One region of the Paraflavitalea speifideaquila genome, then DNA from elsewhere that is predicted to be linked to it. Evidence: riboswitches for the same ligand, from Rfam matches in the RefSeq annotation. Region 1 holds a riboswitch; the other holds the start of a gene.
The links. Region 1 has a riboswitch for thiamine pyrophosphate ahead of RS881_RS52890 (carboxypeptidase regulatory-like domain-containing protein). Riboswitches for the same ligand answer to the same signal wherever they lie in the genome.
Positions count from the first base shown of each region.

Region 2: it holds a riboswitch for thiamine pyrophosphate, as region 1 does, so the genes downstream of both, RS881_RS57150 (class I SAM-dependent methyltransferase) here and RS881_RS52890 (carboxypeptidase regulatory-like domain-containing protein) in region 1, are expected to answer to the same signal.

Region 1 covers NZ_CP135920.1:7,717,407-7,726,065, reverse strand. Annotated here, with positions in the region: gene RS881_RS52935 (alpha/beta hydrolase) at 1-312, shown strand, start outside; gene RS881_RS52930 (AAA family ATPase) at 471-803, shown strand; gene RS881_RS52925 (AAA family ATPase) at 769-1,530, shown strand; gene RS881_RS52920 (hypothetical protein) at 1,572-1,793, shown strand; gene tnpC (IS66 family transposase) at 2,304-3,890, opposite strand; partial or broken gene tnpB (IS66 family insertion sequence element accessory protein TnpB) at 4,065-4,447, opposite strand; gene tnpA (IS66 family insertion sequence element accessory protein TnpA) at 4,451-4,768, opposite strand; gene RS881_RS52900 (head GIN domain-containing protein) at 5,131-5,841, opposite strand; gene RS881_RS52895 (head GIN domain-containing protein) at 5,877-6,533, opposite strand; TPP riboswitch at 6,773-6,891, shown strand; gene RS881_RS52890 (carboxypeptidase regulatory-like domain-containing protein) at 6,972-7,925, shown strand; gene RS881_RS52885 (TonB-dependent receptor) at 7,922-8,659, shown strand, end outside.
Region 2 covers NZ_CP135920.1:8,311,658-8,320,316, forward strand. Annotated here, with positions in the region: gene RS881_RS57135 (Trm112 family protein) at 1-145, opposite strand, end outside; gene RS881_RS57140 (thiamine phosphate synthase) at 123-782, opposite strand; gene RS881_RS57145 (AIR synthase-related protein) at 795-1,736, opposite strand; gene RS881_RS57150 (class I SAM-dependent methyltransferase) at 1,852-2,556, opposite strand; TPP riboswitch at 2,638-2,732, opposite strand; gene RS881_RS57155 (outer membrane beta-barrel protein) at 2,854-3,804, opposite strand; gene RS881_RS57160 (hypothetical protein) at 3,824-4,720, opposite strand; gene RS881_RS57165 (hypothetical protein) at 4,741-4,950, opposite strand; gene RS881_RS57170 (carboxypeptidase regulatory-like domain-containing protein) at 4,970-5,662, opposite strand; gene RS881_RS57175 (hypothetical protein) at 5,850-5,987, opposite strand; gene RS881_RS57180 (hypothetical protein) at 5,942-6,406, opposite strand; gene RS881_RS57185 (hypothetical protein) at 6,565-6,720, shown strand; gene RS881_RS57190 (outer membrane beta-barrel protein) at 6,978-7,979, opposite strand; gene RS881_RS57195 (porin family protein) at 8,006-8,659, opposite strand, start outside.

The DNA of each region.
Region 1 (8,659 bases):
GATGTTACAGACAGTAGTTATTCGGATGACAATAACCGCATCATGATGGCCAAGCTGAAAGCTTCGCGTAAGAAACCACAACAACAATACTGGTTCTATGCGGGTGGGGCGGAAGAAAATTCGGACCGGGATAAAGACGGAATTATTGATGTAGTGGATGATACAAAGGATCTGATAGCCCTGCTACAAAAGAGGGTACCGGCGCCCGGTGCAGTGGTTTACCAGGAAGTAGCGAGCGGCCATCATGACTGGCCTGATTGGAGTGCTGTAATGCCTGGGTTTATGGTATGGGCTTTTGGGGGAGATAAATAATAAAGTGGAAATCGAGCTATATTTACTATAATATCCATAGCAGGGGACTTTGCTTGAGTACCTTTATATTTAAAAGCTTAAATTAGGGTAGGTATTGTTATTTTTGGATGAGCAATAATTTCAATACAATACATTTGAAACAATAGAATTCTGCAAATATGTGGGTTGAAGAAGCGATTTTAGATAACCTAAAGTGTTTTGACAGACAAAACATACGATTTGGTTCTAATAAAGGTTGTTATCCTTGGACTACTTTGTTGGGAGAAAATGGAACAGGAAAAAGTACTGTTTTGCAAGCTCTGGCTCTACTCCTAGCTGGTCCAGAGGGGGCAAAACAACTATTGACGCGACCAGATGGTTGGCTCAAAGATGAATCTCGATCGGGTAAAATGACAGTAAGGTTGCATCAAGGAGGAAGTGACCCTGGTCAATATGGGGAGACAAAAAGAAAGAAAAGTGTTCCAATACACTTTTCATGTTACTGGGAATGAGAAAATAACAATAAATAATAAAGTTTTTACTGAGCCTGTTATTACTGAAGATACAAATAGTAGAGCGCTTCCTTGGCTTCGTGAAAATGCTTTGCTTCCAAAAGGGAAAGGATGGTTCGGTGCGGGATATGGAGCATTTAGGAGATTGACTCGAGAAAGTAGAATAATAGTTCCTTCACTTCAAACTCCATTAAGGTATACTAATTTCTTTTCTCAATTTAAAGAAGATCAAGCTTTAGAGGCATTCGAGACATGGATGGTTTATTTGGACTATCGAATTTCGAAATCTGACGATAAATTGGCTCAAAAGCAAAAGGAGTGGGGAATAAAAGCCATTAACCAATTATTACCAAATGGAAATGAATTTGATTCTATTGATGGTAATGGCAGAATATGGTTTCGAGTCCAAGGCACTAAAGTCTCAACAGTTGGATTATCTGACGGATTTAGAAGTATTTTAGCGCTAACTGGAGATCTCGTGTGGAGACTGATAGAGGCATTTCCTGACAGTAAGAATCCTTTAAATGAGCAAGGCGTCGTTCTGATTGATGAACTGGATATTCACTTACATCCAACTTGGCAGAGAACAATCGCAAACCTTTTACGGAGAACTTTTCCTGCAATACAATTTATTATGGCAACCCATAGTCCTTTAGTAGCTGCAGGTGCGGGAGAAGATGCTATAACCTATCGATTTTATAAAAAATCGACGATAAAATTGTTGTAGCTCAGATTAGAAGTATTTATGCTAAAAGCGTTGATCAGATATTGCAAAGTGAAGCTTTTGGACTTGTTTCAACCTTTTCTCCCGAGGCTCAGGAAAAAATCGATCGATATTATGTATTAAAGAAAAAAAAGACTTTGAATTCTAATGAGAAGCATGAGCTTCAAATGGTCATTCCATTTATTCAGGAAGCTCTAGGGTTCAATGCAGAAGAATCTGAAACGGAAAAGAGTTTAAATGAGTATATTTCAAAAAATTGGCAATGATCAATGTTAAGAGAATAAAAGAGCCAACTATTCTTCTTAATAATAAAAAAAAGTGGGTTATCGATTATTTTAAAGCTTTGAAAGCGTTTCGGTTAACTCCTACTAGAAAAATAAGGAGAGTTTACGAAGAATAGAAAATAAATACAATAATCTCGAGGTCAAGGTCGCGTTAAAAAGATGTTTGCTAATAAATGCGCGTATTGCGAAAGCTACTTGATGCACGTTAGTTATGGACATATCGAACATTTTAAGCCTAAAGCGAAGTACCCTCAATATTGTTTTAGTTGGGATAATTTATTATTGGGATGTGAAGTATGTAATGGGAAACGCTATAAAGGAATTAAATTTCCTTTAAAAAAGAAAATGGGCCACTTGTTAATCCAGTAAAAGAGATTCCTGAAAATTTTCTTCTATTCGAGTATGATACTGCGACAGGAACAGCCAATGTCATTGGTAAGTGTGTCTCCGAGTAGCCTAAAAAATCGTATTGTTTAGTTGCCTAATTTTGCTTTAAGCCTTAGTGATGGCTTGTGTTTTTTTCCACTGGTGGGGTAAGAGTTTCCTGAGTTGCGCGGTAGTCATCTCGTTGATGTTATGACTAAGCACTTCGCGGAGCCACTCATAAGGGTTTACGGTATTAAGTTTGCAGGTAACCAGCAGCGAGTATAAGAGGCCTGCTCTTTTGGCCGCTTCATGCGAGCCACAGAACAGGTAGTTTTTGCGTCCGACAGCCAGGTTTTTCATACAGCGCTCTATGGGATTATTATCAATATGCAAATGATTAGTAGAGGCATAGAGACTTAAGCCGTCCCAGCGTTTGATGCTGTAAGCTATAGCCTGTGCTATAGGGCTTTTCGGTTTTAGCTTTACATACTCCTGCTTCATCCACTCTCCCAGTTCTTTTAAAATAGGCACAGATTGTTCTGTCCGCCGCACTTTGATCTGGTCCGGGTTGAGCTGCTCTTCTCTACATTGCTCCTCGATCTTATAAAGCTTCGCTATCTCGGTCAAAGCATATTCTGCCCGAACTTTATCATTGCCTTTCGCCTCATAAAAATGACGACGGGCATGGGCCATACAAAAGAACACATGTATTCCTTTGATGTCCAACTCTTCATAGACATCATAACCATCTACCTGCAAGTGACCCTTAAAATGTTGTAAGATATGTTTGGCTGCCAATGTATCCCTCCCCCGATGATAATCAAAGTAGATCAGTTGCCCGTTATGCGTTAAGTACGTCCAGTAATACCCCTGGTGGGTATCTTTCTTCTTATTCCTGTCCAGAACCTGTATGGTTGTTTCATCACCATGCCAATAATCATATTGGTACATCTCATGCAGGTGCAGATGGCCCAGTGGCGCTACCACGTTCGCAACCTGCCGTACCCAATCGGTAATGGTTGAATAAGCAATGGTGACATTACTTCTCTTGAAGCAGTCCAACTGACGATTCAGCGGTTTATGATCTATAAACTTATCTATAATGATCTGTGCTAACAACTCCGGCGTGGCAATGCTCTTAGACAAGGCTTGCTCTGGAAGATGCGCCTGCACTATACGATGCTGATCAGGCCGTTCTGCTACAGAGCATTTATACTGAGGGATAATAGTACGTTGGAGAAATATTTCTCCCGGCTTCCAGCCAAGCTGTTCCTTTACTTCTTCTCCCACCTTCTCGCATCCGCTCACATCTTCCGGAGGCTCTATCACGGTCTCTTCCACCCGTAGATGATCCGGAAAGGCATTGGCTAACCCGTTTTCCCGTTGAACCTGTTTTTGCTTTACGTAACTTATCTTTTGAACATCAGCAAGGTTGGTTGCTTTATACCCCTGCTCAAAGGAAAGGCCTAATTCCTGCTGTTGCTGTAAAGGGGAAGGAACAAACTTCTCAGTCTTAAAACCACCCAGTAACTTCGTTAGTTGATACAATTGATATTGAAGCTGCGTTACCTGATCGCGTAATTCTTTATTGCTTTGTAATAGCTCCTGGTTGTTTTGTGGTAATTGTCCATTATTTTGTTGCTGTAGTTGCAGCATTGGAAGCAGTTGCTCATAGAGCGCTTTGTAATCTATATTTTCTGCTGCTGCTGACATTATACAAAGATAGCCCGGCTATGCATTTAAGCTATATCGTATAACCGAAAGTTATACAGCCGATGCGTGGATAAACCCGCATTCAAAAATGATTTTAAAAACAGCACCAAAAATGTGGATAACCCGGCCTGTTTTTCTTAAAATAAAAAACGTTGCCATTTTTCGATGGCAACGTCAAATATATTCAACCCATGATCCATAAGGATTACATCGTACCGATGTACCGCTTTCGAAAAACGCTTTCTTCAAAGAAACGCCCTGTAAGATCATACTTAATTGTTTAGCCGTAATACTACTGTGAGTGCCTTCCATAATACCTGCCGGTAACTCAAAGGTACCTTCCTCTAATCGCTTATAGTATAAGCTAAAACCATCCCCTTCCCATTCTAACGCCTTCAGGTGCGTTTGCCGTTTGTTCAAAAGATAAATACATCACCCGTCTGAATTTCCATTCCCAGTTCGTTGGTAACAAGCCCGCTCAAACCGTCAAAACTCTTCCTTACATCCGCCCACTTATGATACAACCAGTAATGGGTGCCGTTGTTGATCTGTAACATAAGTTAACTGATTAAAGCTTTTAAAAAACTCACAGATGGCTCCCGGTAAAAACGGATGCCCCGGTATTCCGCAAAGAGATCCTGGGAAATGGAAACCTCTTGCTGCCCTGTCACTGTTAGCAAAGTGAAACTACTTTGATTCTCCATCGGCTTATCTTCCAACCGGGCGTGATATTTCTTCTGCCAGTAGTGATATGTACCAGGTGAAAGATCATACAACTCACAAAAATCTTTTACTGTCATCGAACTGGCTTCATGTTCAGCTATCAACGCGAACATTTTTTGCTCCTTCGATAAGCCACTTGATTGCTTTTGTTCCATACGTTTACATTTTTGATAAGCCCAAAAAGTAAACTTTTATAATATCTTAATTTTTAGCTACTCGGAGGTACACATTGGTAAAGGCGCTAGAGGGGAAACTACAGAAAATTTATTAGGCCTAAATCGACCCGAATTGGTGCTTCATAGGAGTAAAATAGTAAGAAGAATGGCAATAGTTGCAATTAATGCCTCGAAAGGTGACGTGGATGCGCTCGCTGAAATGCGAAAATATATTCAAACAGATGAAGAGTATTCTGCCTTTGCTAAAGTTTTATATAGTCACTTTAAGTTGCCATAAAAAGCGTTAGGTGAAAACCCAACGCTTATGTACCCTAATATATGTGAAAATTGAAAAGAAAAACTTAGCCTCGTCTGGACACACTACTGGCGCCACTGGTTCTTAGATCACGGATTACGCCATCGCCTTTATAGTATACACCGCTGGCGCCGGAAGCGCGGGCGTTTAATTCTTTGTTGACGGTAACCTTGATATCGGAAGCGCCACTGGCTTCGGCATCGCAATTATCGGTCAGCAGGTCAAAGCCTTTAAAGTCACTGGCGCCATTGGCATCAATCTTCAAGGTGGTAACCTTACCCTGCACTACGGCATCAGAGGCGCCACTAAGGCGAATATCCAGTACATTGGCTTCCACGGCTCCTTTGAAATCACTGGCACCTCCCATTGAAATAACCAGTTCATTGGCCTTAATGGTGCCGGTTACAACCACATCACTGGCGCCGGAGGCAGTCAGTTTGTCGAGTGTTTTGAATGACACATATACTTTCAATTTCTTATTGCCTTTCCACCACCTCATATCCTCGTCATAGTAGATCCTTAATACACCATCTTCCACCACGGTTTTAATGCGGTCCCTGAATTCGGGTCTGGCGGCACTTACAGCCAGCGCTTCTTCATCGGATTGGGACAGGTAGAGGTCGATAGCATTGGTGACTTTGATAGCATGAAAGCTGCCTATACTCCGGGGTTGTGCATTCTCATCATTGATCACTTGCTTTTGCGCCATTATGGCAACCGGCAGGATCATCAGTAAAAACAAACCTATCTTTTTCATGTTGTGCTTTGTTGGTATTTATAGAGGGCTACAAGTTAGCCCTTTTTCGATACGCTACCACCGCTGCTGGTTTTTACATTGCGGATAACGCCATTGCCTTTATAAGAAACATTACCGCCGCTGGAAGCTTCGGCCGACATTTCCTTGTTCATGGTGATCTGTATACCTGCACCACTGCTTACATCTGCATCGCAGGTGCTAACCGCCAGCTCATAACCATGAAAGATACTGCCGCTGGAGCCATCTACCTTTAAAGTGCTGGCGGTGCCGGAAATATTTACCACTGATCCGCTGCTTTGATCTACCGTGAGGGTACTGAAATTGACTGCTCCTTTGAATACGGCGCCACTGGAAACATCCAGGTTCAGTTTATTGCCTTTCAGTTCACCTTCTACGCTTACACTGGCTCCCGCATTTACATGCAGATCATCAATGTTTTCGATGGAAACGTAGGCAACGGCCTCTTTGTTACGGTTGTTACGGTTTTTCCAGAACTTCAGTGTCTCTTCCTCAAAATAGATCTTCAATACCCCATTTTCTACCCTGGTAATGATCTTATCGCGAAATTCTTCTTTGTTGGCGCTGACGGCTACGGCTTCTTTACCCTGGCTTAAATATAGTTTGATACCAGTAGATACTCTGATAGCATGAAAGCCTGAAACGTTTCTTACCTGGGCCAGGGGATCATTCACTTGCTTTTGGGCCAGGAGGGCCAGGGAAAAAGGAGGCTTATCCCGAGTATTCCGATCTTTTTCATAATTAGCATTTTAGAAATAGACTGAGTCAATTTTTGAATGTTGCATCTGCAGCAGCAGCTTGAAATCGCAACGCGCTACACAAAACTGTGACGGTTTACAAGGAGAGAATGTTACAATTCTTCTAAAAAGTTTTTTTGCCTGTATCTTTGCGTCCTCTTTGGCCAAAGAGGTTTTTCAGATTCCCGGGGTGCTTTTTCCGATTACCCTTTCACCAGGGCGGAAAAGGCTGAGATTATACCCGTAGAACCTGACCAGGGTAATGCCTGCGCAGGGAAGGTAGGTCCTCTTCTATTGTCTACACTTCGCTTTCGCAGCATTTTCTCTTAAATCATTTTTTCACTCAAAATCTTTACGAAGATGAAAAAAATGCTTTTGGGGATTTGCTACTTATTGATTTCCCATGGGTTATCAGCTCAGCAGATTGCGGGCTACGTAACCGACGCATCCACCGGAGGCCCCGTAGCATTGGCCACGGTAGAATTATCGAATATTGCCACCATTACCACCAATGAATCGGGGCAATTTGTATTTAAGAAGATCAAACAAGGACAGTACCGCTTGCGGGTGACCAGTATTGGGTACCAAACCACGGAAACCACGGTTTCGCCGGGCAGTATTATTCAACCTATCAAGCTGAACCGGCTGAACCTGTTTATGCAACCGGTAGAAGTACGGGCCATCCGTGCCGGTGAAAAAGCCCCTTTTGCCAAGACCGACCTGTCCAAAAAAGAGATCGAAAAGATCAATACAGGGCAAGACCTCCCGTTTATCCTTAATCAGACACCTTCGGCTGTGGTTAGTTCCGATGCAGGCAATGGGGTAGGATATACCGGCATCCGTATTCGAGGTACCGATGGTACGCGTATCAACGTTACTTTGAATGGCATCCCGTATAATGATGCGGAATCGCAAGGCAGTTATTTTGTAGACCTTCCCGACTTCACCTCTTCTGTAAACAATATACAGATACAGCGCGGGGTAGGTACTTCTTCCAATGGCGCCGGCGCCTTTGGTGCTACGATCAACCTTAGCACCAACGAAGTGAATACTACTCCTTATGGTGAGATCAACAACAGTTATGGTTCGTTCAATACCTGGAAGCATACGCTCAAAGCGGGTAGTGGACTGATCAGTGACCATTTTACCATTGATGCCCGGTTGTCGAAGATCAGGAGTGATGGGTTTGTAGACCGCGGCGCCAGTGACCTGCGTTCCTTTTATCTTAGTGGCGCTTACCTGGCAGCCAAATCATCCATTCGATTTAATATTATTTCTGGCAAGGAAAAACATTCCAGTCCTGGAATGGAGCGCCGGAATACAAAGTGAATTACAATAAAGATTCCCTGTTAAAGCATTATTACAATAATGTAGGTCAATTGTACTTTACACAGCAGGATTCTGTGAACCTGTTTAATTCCGATCCGCGTAAGTACAATTATTTTACCTACGCTAACCAGACCGACAATTTTCAACAAGATCATTACCAGTTATTCTTCAATCACGAATTCTCGTCCAAACTCACGGTGAATACGGCCTTCTTCCTTACCAAGGGGAAGGGTTATTATGAGGAATTCAAGGCCCAGGAAAAGTATAAGACCTATGGCTTGCCCGATTATAAAGTGGGTGGCAATACGTATACAAAGACCGACCTGATCCGGCAGCTATGGCTGGAGAATGATTATTATGGACAGATATTTTCGGTTCAGTATAAAAACACAGCCGATCAGTTTACTGTTGGTGGTGGCTGGAATAGGTTTGACAACCATCATCACGGAGAGGTGATGTGGACGCAGCTGGGTGGTGTTCCGAACGATTACCGGTGGTACAACCTGGAAGCTTTTAAAACGGATGTGAATGCTTATGCCAAATACCAGCATAAGTTCTCGCCCAATTGGGAAGTCTTTGCAGATATGCAGTACCGGCGTGTACTGTATGATATTGGCGGTTTCCGCAAGAACCCCACGCTGAAAGTGCGCAACACTTTTGACTTCTTCAATCCGAAAGCAGGGATTACCTATGGCAATGGCGGTTTCCTGGCTTACTTGTCCTACGCACAGGGT
Region 2 (8,659 bases), 590 kb from region 1:
AAATAATAGGATACTGGCGGTTACAATGTTGGCATTGCAGCATTCCTTCAATGATATTACCTGCCGTATCTTTCAGGTAAATAGTTACCTGAAGGTCTTGCTTATCCATCGGGCACGCGAGCTTATTCAGTAGATTGGGTGTCATATTGTTTTTGTATTGCTTGATAAATAGCCTGTTTATAGTTCAAGGTTTGTAGTAAGGGATCAGTTGAATCGGTAATGCCGGACACTACCGCTATCCCATCCATGCCCGTAGGGGACAAGCCCACAATGGACTCGGATGTTATGCCACCTGCCAGAAAAATAGGCATACGTGTCATCCTGCGAGCCGTCTGTACCGATTCCGGTTTCACCAACTCACAACTATTGGCTGTAGTAGAAGGAAACATAGAACAGAAGGACAGGTAATCCAACCCCTTGTCAATAGCCCATTGTACTTTTTGCAGGTCATTGCCACAGGTTATACCACACAGAAAGGGGCGCCCCAGCTCTTGCCTCCATTGCTCTATATTCGTAGGCGCTTCATCAAAATGAATACCATCCGCCTGTGAATGTTGCAATAGTTTCCAGTCTTCATGAACAAGTACCGGCACTCCATAGGCATAGGCTGCTTCACAAATATGGTTGATGAATTTTATTTTGCGCTGGCGGGTATACCAATGGTTCCATACCTGGATAATATCCACCCCTCCGGCAATTGCTTGCTGAACAACTGGCAATACCCTATCTAATCCCCTGGCCGGATCAATAATCAGGTATAGCCCTCCGCTAATTGTTTTCATAGGTTTCATCACTTATTTCCATCCTCGTTTTAAAGCATTATAAAAGGCGGCCCAATAAGGATCGGTAGCAGGATGGTTCAATGCCATAGGTTCATCATCCCCATATATAAACATCCCTTTTTCTTGGGCTGTGAGGTAACCTACTACCACAGCCTTTATTCCTCCGGCCTCCAAACGCTGCATTACTTCCTGTTGTTGATCCGGACTTGCTGCAATGATCATCGACCCGGCGCCCACCGAAAAGAAAGGATCAATACCAAACAATTGGCATATGGCTTCCTGTGCTTCTCCACCGGGTAGTTGGTCCGCTGCTATCCAAACTCCGCAGCCCGCGGCCGTAGCCAGTTCATAGATGGCCCCCAATACGCCACCTTCTGTAACATCGTGCATCGCTGTCACCTGTTTACCGGGATTGCCCATTGCCGCTGTTAGCCCTGCAGGCAAACAACTGGTTTTGTAAAACATTTCACCAGCAGCATGATAACATTCTACTCCACAGTTATTCTTAACCGTTTGTGGAAAGCTAAGCGCCAGGATAGCACTGGCCAGCATAGCAGCTTCTTGTGTAACGATGATCACATCACCCGGTTGTGCATACTTGCTTACCAAAAATGTATTGGAAGGGGCAATTGCTATCATAGTACCGCCTCCGGCCAGGGTGGATTTCTGGCCTTCTGCTACACCCGTATGCCCACCCGTAATGGCAACACCTATGTCTTTACAAAAACGGTGAATGTATTGCCAGTATACTTCAAATTGCGCCCCCGTGGTTTGTCCCGGCAGGTTAAATACCAGTTGCGCATACATCGGCGCAATGCCCGTAGTAGCCATATCATTGGCCATCAGATGAACCGATAGCCAGGCCGATTCCTGCAAACCCAAGGTAGGTATTAAGGAGAGTGGGTCGCTGGTCAATGCCATGTCCATGCCATTGGGCATATTGATGATGCTCACATCAACCCCGTATTGCGGTCCCGTTCTTACCTCTCTTCTTTGCGCACCACAATACGGATAAATGGTTTGATTAAAAAGGCATCTTGTATTTTGCCACTATCTGTAAGACTATTCATTACAGGTCATTGAATTTTACATGCAGACCAAAGAAGTCGCCATAGGGCACGCCCCATTTCTGTACCGGAAACCATTGGGGAAGGCCCGTACAGGTCCACTCAATGCTGTAATCCCGGCCTTTCAATGCTTCGTGCATGAGGCGCATCAGTTGGGCTGGTGTATAAAAAGTGGCCGTTAAGTAGAAAGGGTTTTTGCCAAATAATTCCTGTACCCGCCTGCGCACTACCTTGGGCGAGTTGCGGTTCATCATACCAAATACGATCCCATACCGCCCTACGCGGGCGGCCTCCTGAATGACCTGTATCGGATTGCGGTAGTATTCAAAAGTGGTGATAAAGGCAAGCGCGTCAAAACTATGATCCTTGAAAGGCATATGGTGCGAGTCGGCAAGTACCAGGTTGCCATCAAACAAGTGTACGCCCTGGCCAAGCATGAAGGGCGAAATATCACCACCCGTGGCCTCAATGCCAATCGTATGCCACCAACGTGTAAAGCGGGTAGTGCCGCATCCAAACTCCAGCAGTGTAGCCACCCGGCTGTCTTTTTTAATCAGTCCGCCGATGACTTTCTTTTGCCATACCTCGGCCCTTTTATAACGCCCCTCATACCATTGCTCATAAGTATCTGTATGCTCCCGGTTGAAAAACCATTCTTTCCGGCCCTGCCAGTTGCGCAGGTTGTTCGTTAATTGCTGAATTTCCATGGTATCCTATTTTAGTAAAAAACAAAAGGCCACATTTCCATGCGCAGGAAATGTGGCTTACTATATTTTAATAAAATATTCGTTGGGCCCATTTGCATTTCCTCCGCTGGCATTAACCAGATCAGGTTCCCGGGTATCATCTCAGCCTTTTATTAAAGGCACCCCGATGCATTGATGTATGCCAAAAGTATTATTGTTTCGCTACATAACAAAATACTGCTCCTTCCATACAGCAAGTGCCAGGCCCCAATAGGTTGCCCGGCACGACTGTTACACTACTACTTTCGTGGATATATACTATCTTCCTATGATCCGCATTCCGCCAGCTGGCGTGGCTGGCCCAAGGCCCATTTTACTGAGGCTATACGTGAAGCTGAGCAGGAAATAACGTTGCAAAGTTTTGACCCGGCTGTCATCAATATAGTTCTGGTTACTGGTACGGCTGATATTCACATTCTCATTGAGCAGGTCAAAGGCTGTCAACTTGAGTTCACCCCGGTTATAACGCAGGAATTGTTTACTGATCGAAGCATTCCACAATGGCACCCGCAGGTTAAAACCTTCCGCCAGCCGGTTATTGATCGTGTACGTAAACTCCGTATTGAAGTAGAAGCTCTTGGGCAATTGCCAGTTCACATCGGCTCCATAATTCTGTGAAAAGTAAGTGGTATTCAAGTTGCTTTGCAGGGAATAGGCACTCTTGTTATAGCTGACACCCGCATTGAGCGAAAGATCAAACTTATCGGTAGGGCTCATATCGAGCAGTACGGAAGGGCCAAGGGTTAATGTTTTAATGGTATTACCCGATCCATTAATAAACTGCTTCCCTTTATCGTACCCAACATTCGAGGAAATATTTACTGTGCCTTTCAAGAACCGTACAGGCAACCCCAGGCTCACCGAACCATTCACACTGTAAACCCCATCTACATTCACCGGGCGTGTGCGTTTGATACCCAACGCATCGATGGTGTCGTAATTCACGATCTTATTATTGGTTTGCCGTACAGTAAAGAAGGCAAATAAGTTTTTATTCCTGAATGGATTGACCGACATGAAATTGAGCGTCGCCGAATGTGAATACTCCTGTTTCAGGTCCGGATTACCATCCTTGATATTGAGCGGATTGCTGATATCGGGCACCGGCGACAATTGCGACATACTGGGCTGGTTGGTGCTGGCAGCGTAATTTATCTGCAGGTTCTTGAACTTGGTGAAGTTATACTGGAAGCGGGCACTGGGCAGTATATTGTAAAGGTTTGATTAATCAGGCTGTCTTTGGTACCTGCAATGATACTTCCTTCCAGCTCGGCCTTTTGCCAGTTGGCCCCAACCGCAAAATTCCATTTCTTAAACTGACTGCGCCACCGAACTCCCGCATTGGTATAACCATAGGTATTCTCATAATGATTGGAAAGATCTTTATTAATAGCATCATGTTTGCCACTCGCTTTATTATAATCCCAGGTTGTTTTTCGGAACTGCTTTTGCTAAGGCTATTGCCTACACTAAGCTCCAACAACGAATTTTTAGTAATGGGCTCAGTATACACAGCCCGCACATTATAGCTACGCAGGTCGTTACTTGAACTGTTGCGCTGATCGATGGAGTCCGTTCTAAACAAGCTGCCATTGGGATTATAGAACTTGTTGACCGATAACTGTGTACCGTCCCCGTCGCTGGCATTGAGGTTGGTTTGCAGACTTAACGAGAATGTACGGCCCCGGGTACGGAACCTTTTGCGGAATAAGATGTCATTCCTGAAATTATATCCATCGCTCGAAGTTTGGCTATTGCTGAAACCCTGGTTGGCCAGGATACCATTTTGATTATGCGTGCTGTAGTCACTAACACTGCTATTTTCAGTTTGCTGGTATCCCAGCGAAGGGGATATTTTTATGGAGTGGAAGCTATCCAGTTTTATATCGGCACTTAGGTTCAGTTTATGGCTGTTATTGATATTATCACTCAGGCTGTTTGACTGCCGCTTGATCGTTGACCCATCCGGCAGGAAATAATCCTGTTGAGATTGTTTTTCGATCTTGGGATTGTACCGGTTATAAAAATAATTGCTGGTAAAGTCGGTTTTGGTGCCAATGATATCGTTGAAGTTAATACCTCCCCCAAATAGTGCGGATGCTGTTATTGTTATTACCGCCGGCAAATCCACCTAAGGAAGCGTCATTACTTGAAATGGTGACCGCCCCCACTTTGCCGCACGGCATTACCGCCACCCGAAAAACTAAGCATATCCATAAAGGAAAACCCTTCCGCATTGGTATTATTACCCATGCCAATTACAGATAACTGCCGGGCGCCTTTAAATGAGTTCAGGTTGAACTTTCCTTCATACCGGTCTGCTGTACCGCCACCCACAGAGGCTTTGCCAAACAATCCTTTCTTTTTGTCTTTTTCAGTTTGAGGTTGATCGTCTTTTCACTGTTGCCGTCATCAAAACCTGTAAGTTGGGCAGCATCACTGGTTTTATCATATACCTGTACTTTGTCCACCGCATCCGAGGGCAGGTTTTTGGTAGCGAGTTTAGGATCGGTGCCAAAAACTCCTTGCCATCTACCAGTACCCGCTTTACCTCCTGACCCTGGGCTTTCACCGTACCATCTTTGGCGACCTCAATACCGGGCATTTTCTTCAACAACTGTTCTACATTGGCATTCGGCGGCGTTTTAAAGGAGCCGGCATTGTATTGTACCGTATCGCCGATCAGCGTTACCGGTGGCGCCTCGGCTGTCACTACTACTTCATTGAGCATCTGCGCCGCATCCCGCATGATCACAGTACCTAAATCTTTGTTTTTATTGGCATCGTCTATGGCAAAGGATTTACTGCTACCATGGTAATTTACATGCGTGATCAATAGCCGGTATTCGCCATTGCCCAACCCCGCTATTTCAAAACGCCCCTTGCTATCCGTCATCGTAAACGTTACCAATGAGGAATCCTTTTTCTGTAATACCGTAATGGTAGCGGAAGCTACCGGTTGTTTGGCGATGCTATCATACAACAACCCCTTGAGTGAGCCATTCTTTTGTCCCTGCATGGCCAGGGTACAAAGGCTGATGACAATAAGCAGGTAGATCTTTTTCATGCCGGTTCTATTTTCGGAGTTTATTTGACTACGAAAATATTAGTACCTGCTATCAAAGCAGGTTAACCAGCCTTGCTTTAATGTTAATGAAGGTTAATAAATGGAAATCAAGTTGGGAAGTCTGCGAGTCCGAAAGTCCGTAAGCAAAACTCCTATCTTTCGGACTTTCCGACTTCCGGTCTACAGACTAGTTTACAGCTACATCATATTGCCGTTCCTGGTCATATACCGTGAGGATGATCTTCCATTCTGTGGTATACTGGAGCGCCAGTTCTACCTTCAGTTGCTGTACCGTTTCGGGGGCCGATAATAATTCAAAGCGCACAACAGTCGGCTTTTTTCACCGACAGGCGCTTCATATTTACCGTTGAGGATAAAGGGTTTTTCTCCTTCTATTTTAATGATCGTATTGCTGATCTGGTTGTAGAGTTCCCGGAAGCTGGCTTTGGCCTGTTCAAATTCGGCCGACCGTGCTAATTCGCAACTCCAGCTATACTGATCCCTGGGCGTGGCTGTATATTGGGTAACGATGCAATTCACCGCCCCGGCAATTTCCACCCTCGACTTATAATCTACCGCCCGGGTATGTTCCGAAAGGCGGTCACCCTTGATATTTTTGAAATGGTTGGGATAATCCTCAATCACCTTTTGCAGTGCTGCAGTTGTTTTGGTACTGAATACCCCCTGCGCCTGGAGCGAGGCGCTGCAGGCAGCAAACCACAAGAGCAGGAATATTTTTTTCATAGAGCGGATTTATGGTCGAAAAATAGGCATTCCCAACCGTCCCTGAAATAGGAAATCTACTTTTTAGGCCTCTACACAATAAAATAACAAACGGCGCGTTGAGTGTAGGTTAAACCTAAACTTTTGTCCCTAAATCCACTATTCCATGCAAAAATACGATGTATTATGACACACACCGGGCCAAGATCTGTAAAGACATCTATCGCCCCTCTTCCAACCTTTTCCGGGTCTTCAAAAGCCTATTGACCGTCCTGATGATCGGAAAATCGCCCATCAGCACCCCACTTACCAAATACCGTTTACACCAACGCTAATTGAATTAACTAACTTTAGGATGCCTCCTGCCCCAAAAAAGACAGCCCATCCCGTAGCATGAACGCTTTCAGCACTTACCTCTGAAACCACAATCTGTAAGTGCTGGGCCCCTGTGTACAACGGGGGCTATTTTTAGGTGATGCCAGGCTTAACCTGGCCGCTCGTTGCCTTAATGCCTTGCTGCCTACTTCCTAAATAACTGGCCTCCTTGCGGAGGCCAGTTATGCTTTATGAAGGGCGGGGGGATTGAACTAGTTTAATTGCGCATACGGAATTGACGGGGCGCACCACCCGGGCCACCTTCACCACGTCCTTGCTGATTGGGAGCGCCTGCGCGGTTAAGATTGTACGTAAAGGTGAGCATGAAATAACGCTTCAGCACCAGGGAACGGGTATCTCTGATATTCAATCCATCCACCGTACGGGTAATGCTTTGGTTCTGATTCAGCAGGTCGTTCACAGAGAGTTTGATTTCTCCATTCTTCTTTTTAAATACCTGCAAGGCCAGGCTTGTATTCCACAAGGGGATGTTTTGATCAAAACCTGCACCACGGCCACTATATATATTATAATCAAAATCGGAAGAATATACAAAGTGTTTCAGGAAGGTATAGCTCAGGTCAAGCCCATAGGTCTGAGTATAATATTTCTGCTCTGGCGTACCTTTTAAATTGCCTGAATAACTGATGTTATTGTAAGTAATGCTTCCATTAAGGCCCACATTCAGCCCCTTGTAATCAATATTGATGCTGGCTGTTTGAGTAATGGCTAGGGTATTGGTGAAATAAGATTGGCTCGATTGGATACCTGCGGTACGGTTGTAAGAAGCATTGTTGTTAAAGTTCAGGCTGCTTCCCTTCAGCTTGCCCTTTAGTGGCAAACCCAAGGTAATAAAGGAAGAGGCGCTGAAAGAACCATTCAGGTTTACCGGTACAATGTATTGTGCGCCGGGCGTGCTGTTGTACTTCTTGAATTTATCCGGCACTGTATCCACATTGTTTACAATCTTGTTGCTGGTATTATTGAAATTCAGGTTGGCCGAAAATAACCTGAATGTCGATACATTGAAAGAGCTATAGTTGATGTTCACGAAATTATTGTACTCCTGCTTCAGGAATGGGTTACCATTGGTAACAGAGAATTGGTTCGAGAAATCAGGGGCATCCTGCAATTGCGTAACGCTGGGTTGATTGGTTCTTCCCATATAAGAGATACGCAGGTTCTTGGTACGCGTAAAGGTGAAGTTCAGCCGGGCAATGGGTTGGAAATTAAAAAAGCTTTGATTTACCGTAGTATCCTTGAGGTAAGCGGCCTTACCGTACGATTGGTAAGATCTGAAAACTCAACAGCACCACCTACCTGGAAATTGTATTTGGTAGTTTGTATCCTGAAATTGGCTCCCGCACGGTGTTTAATATTATCATTCTCAAAATAGTTTGTCTGCGCCAGGTTCTTAATACTGTATTGCTTTCCTGTGCTATCATAATTATAAGCTACCCTATCCGAGGTATTGTGCGTATTGGTATACGCATAGTTCAATTCAATGATCTTATTGTGCCCGATAGGTTCCGTATAAGAAGTGCTGATTACGCTGGTGGAACTTTTGGTAGTGGCATCGCTGATAAAGTCCTGCGTGGAATCCTGGATCAGTTTGCCGCTAAAGTCATAAGACCGGATGGGAGAATAGGTCTTTCCTTCTGTTTCACTATTATTGATACTGTTGTTCAGCCCCAATGTAAAAGTACGGCCTGGCTTATGGAACTTCCTACGGTAAAGCAGGTTATTGTTAATATTATATCCATTGCGCTCACTGTAGTTCTGTGTCAGGATCGTATTGGCCAGGTAAGTACCGGCATTCTTGGGAGAATAACGGTAGATCGTATCCACCGAGTTATTATAGGTTTCTGCACGCTGAATGGTAGCTGTAGGCGTATACAA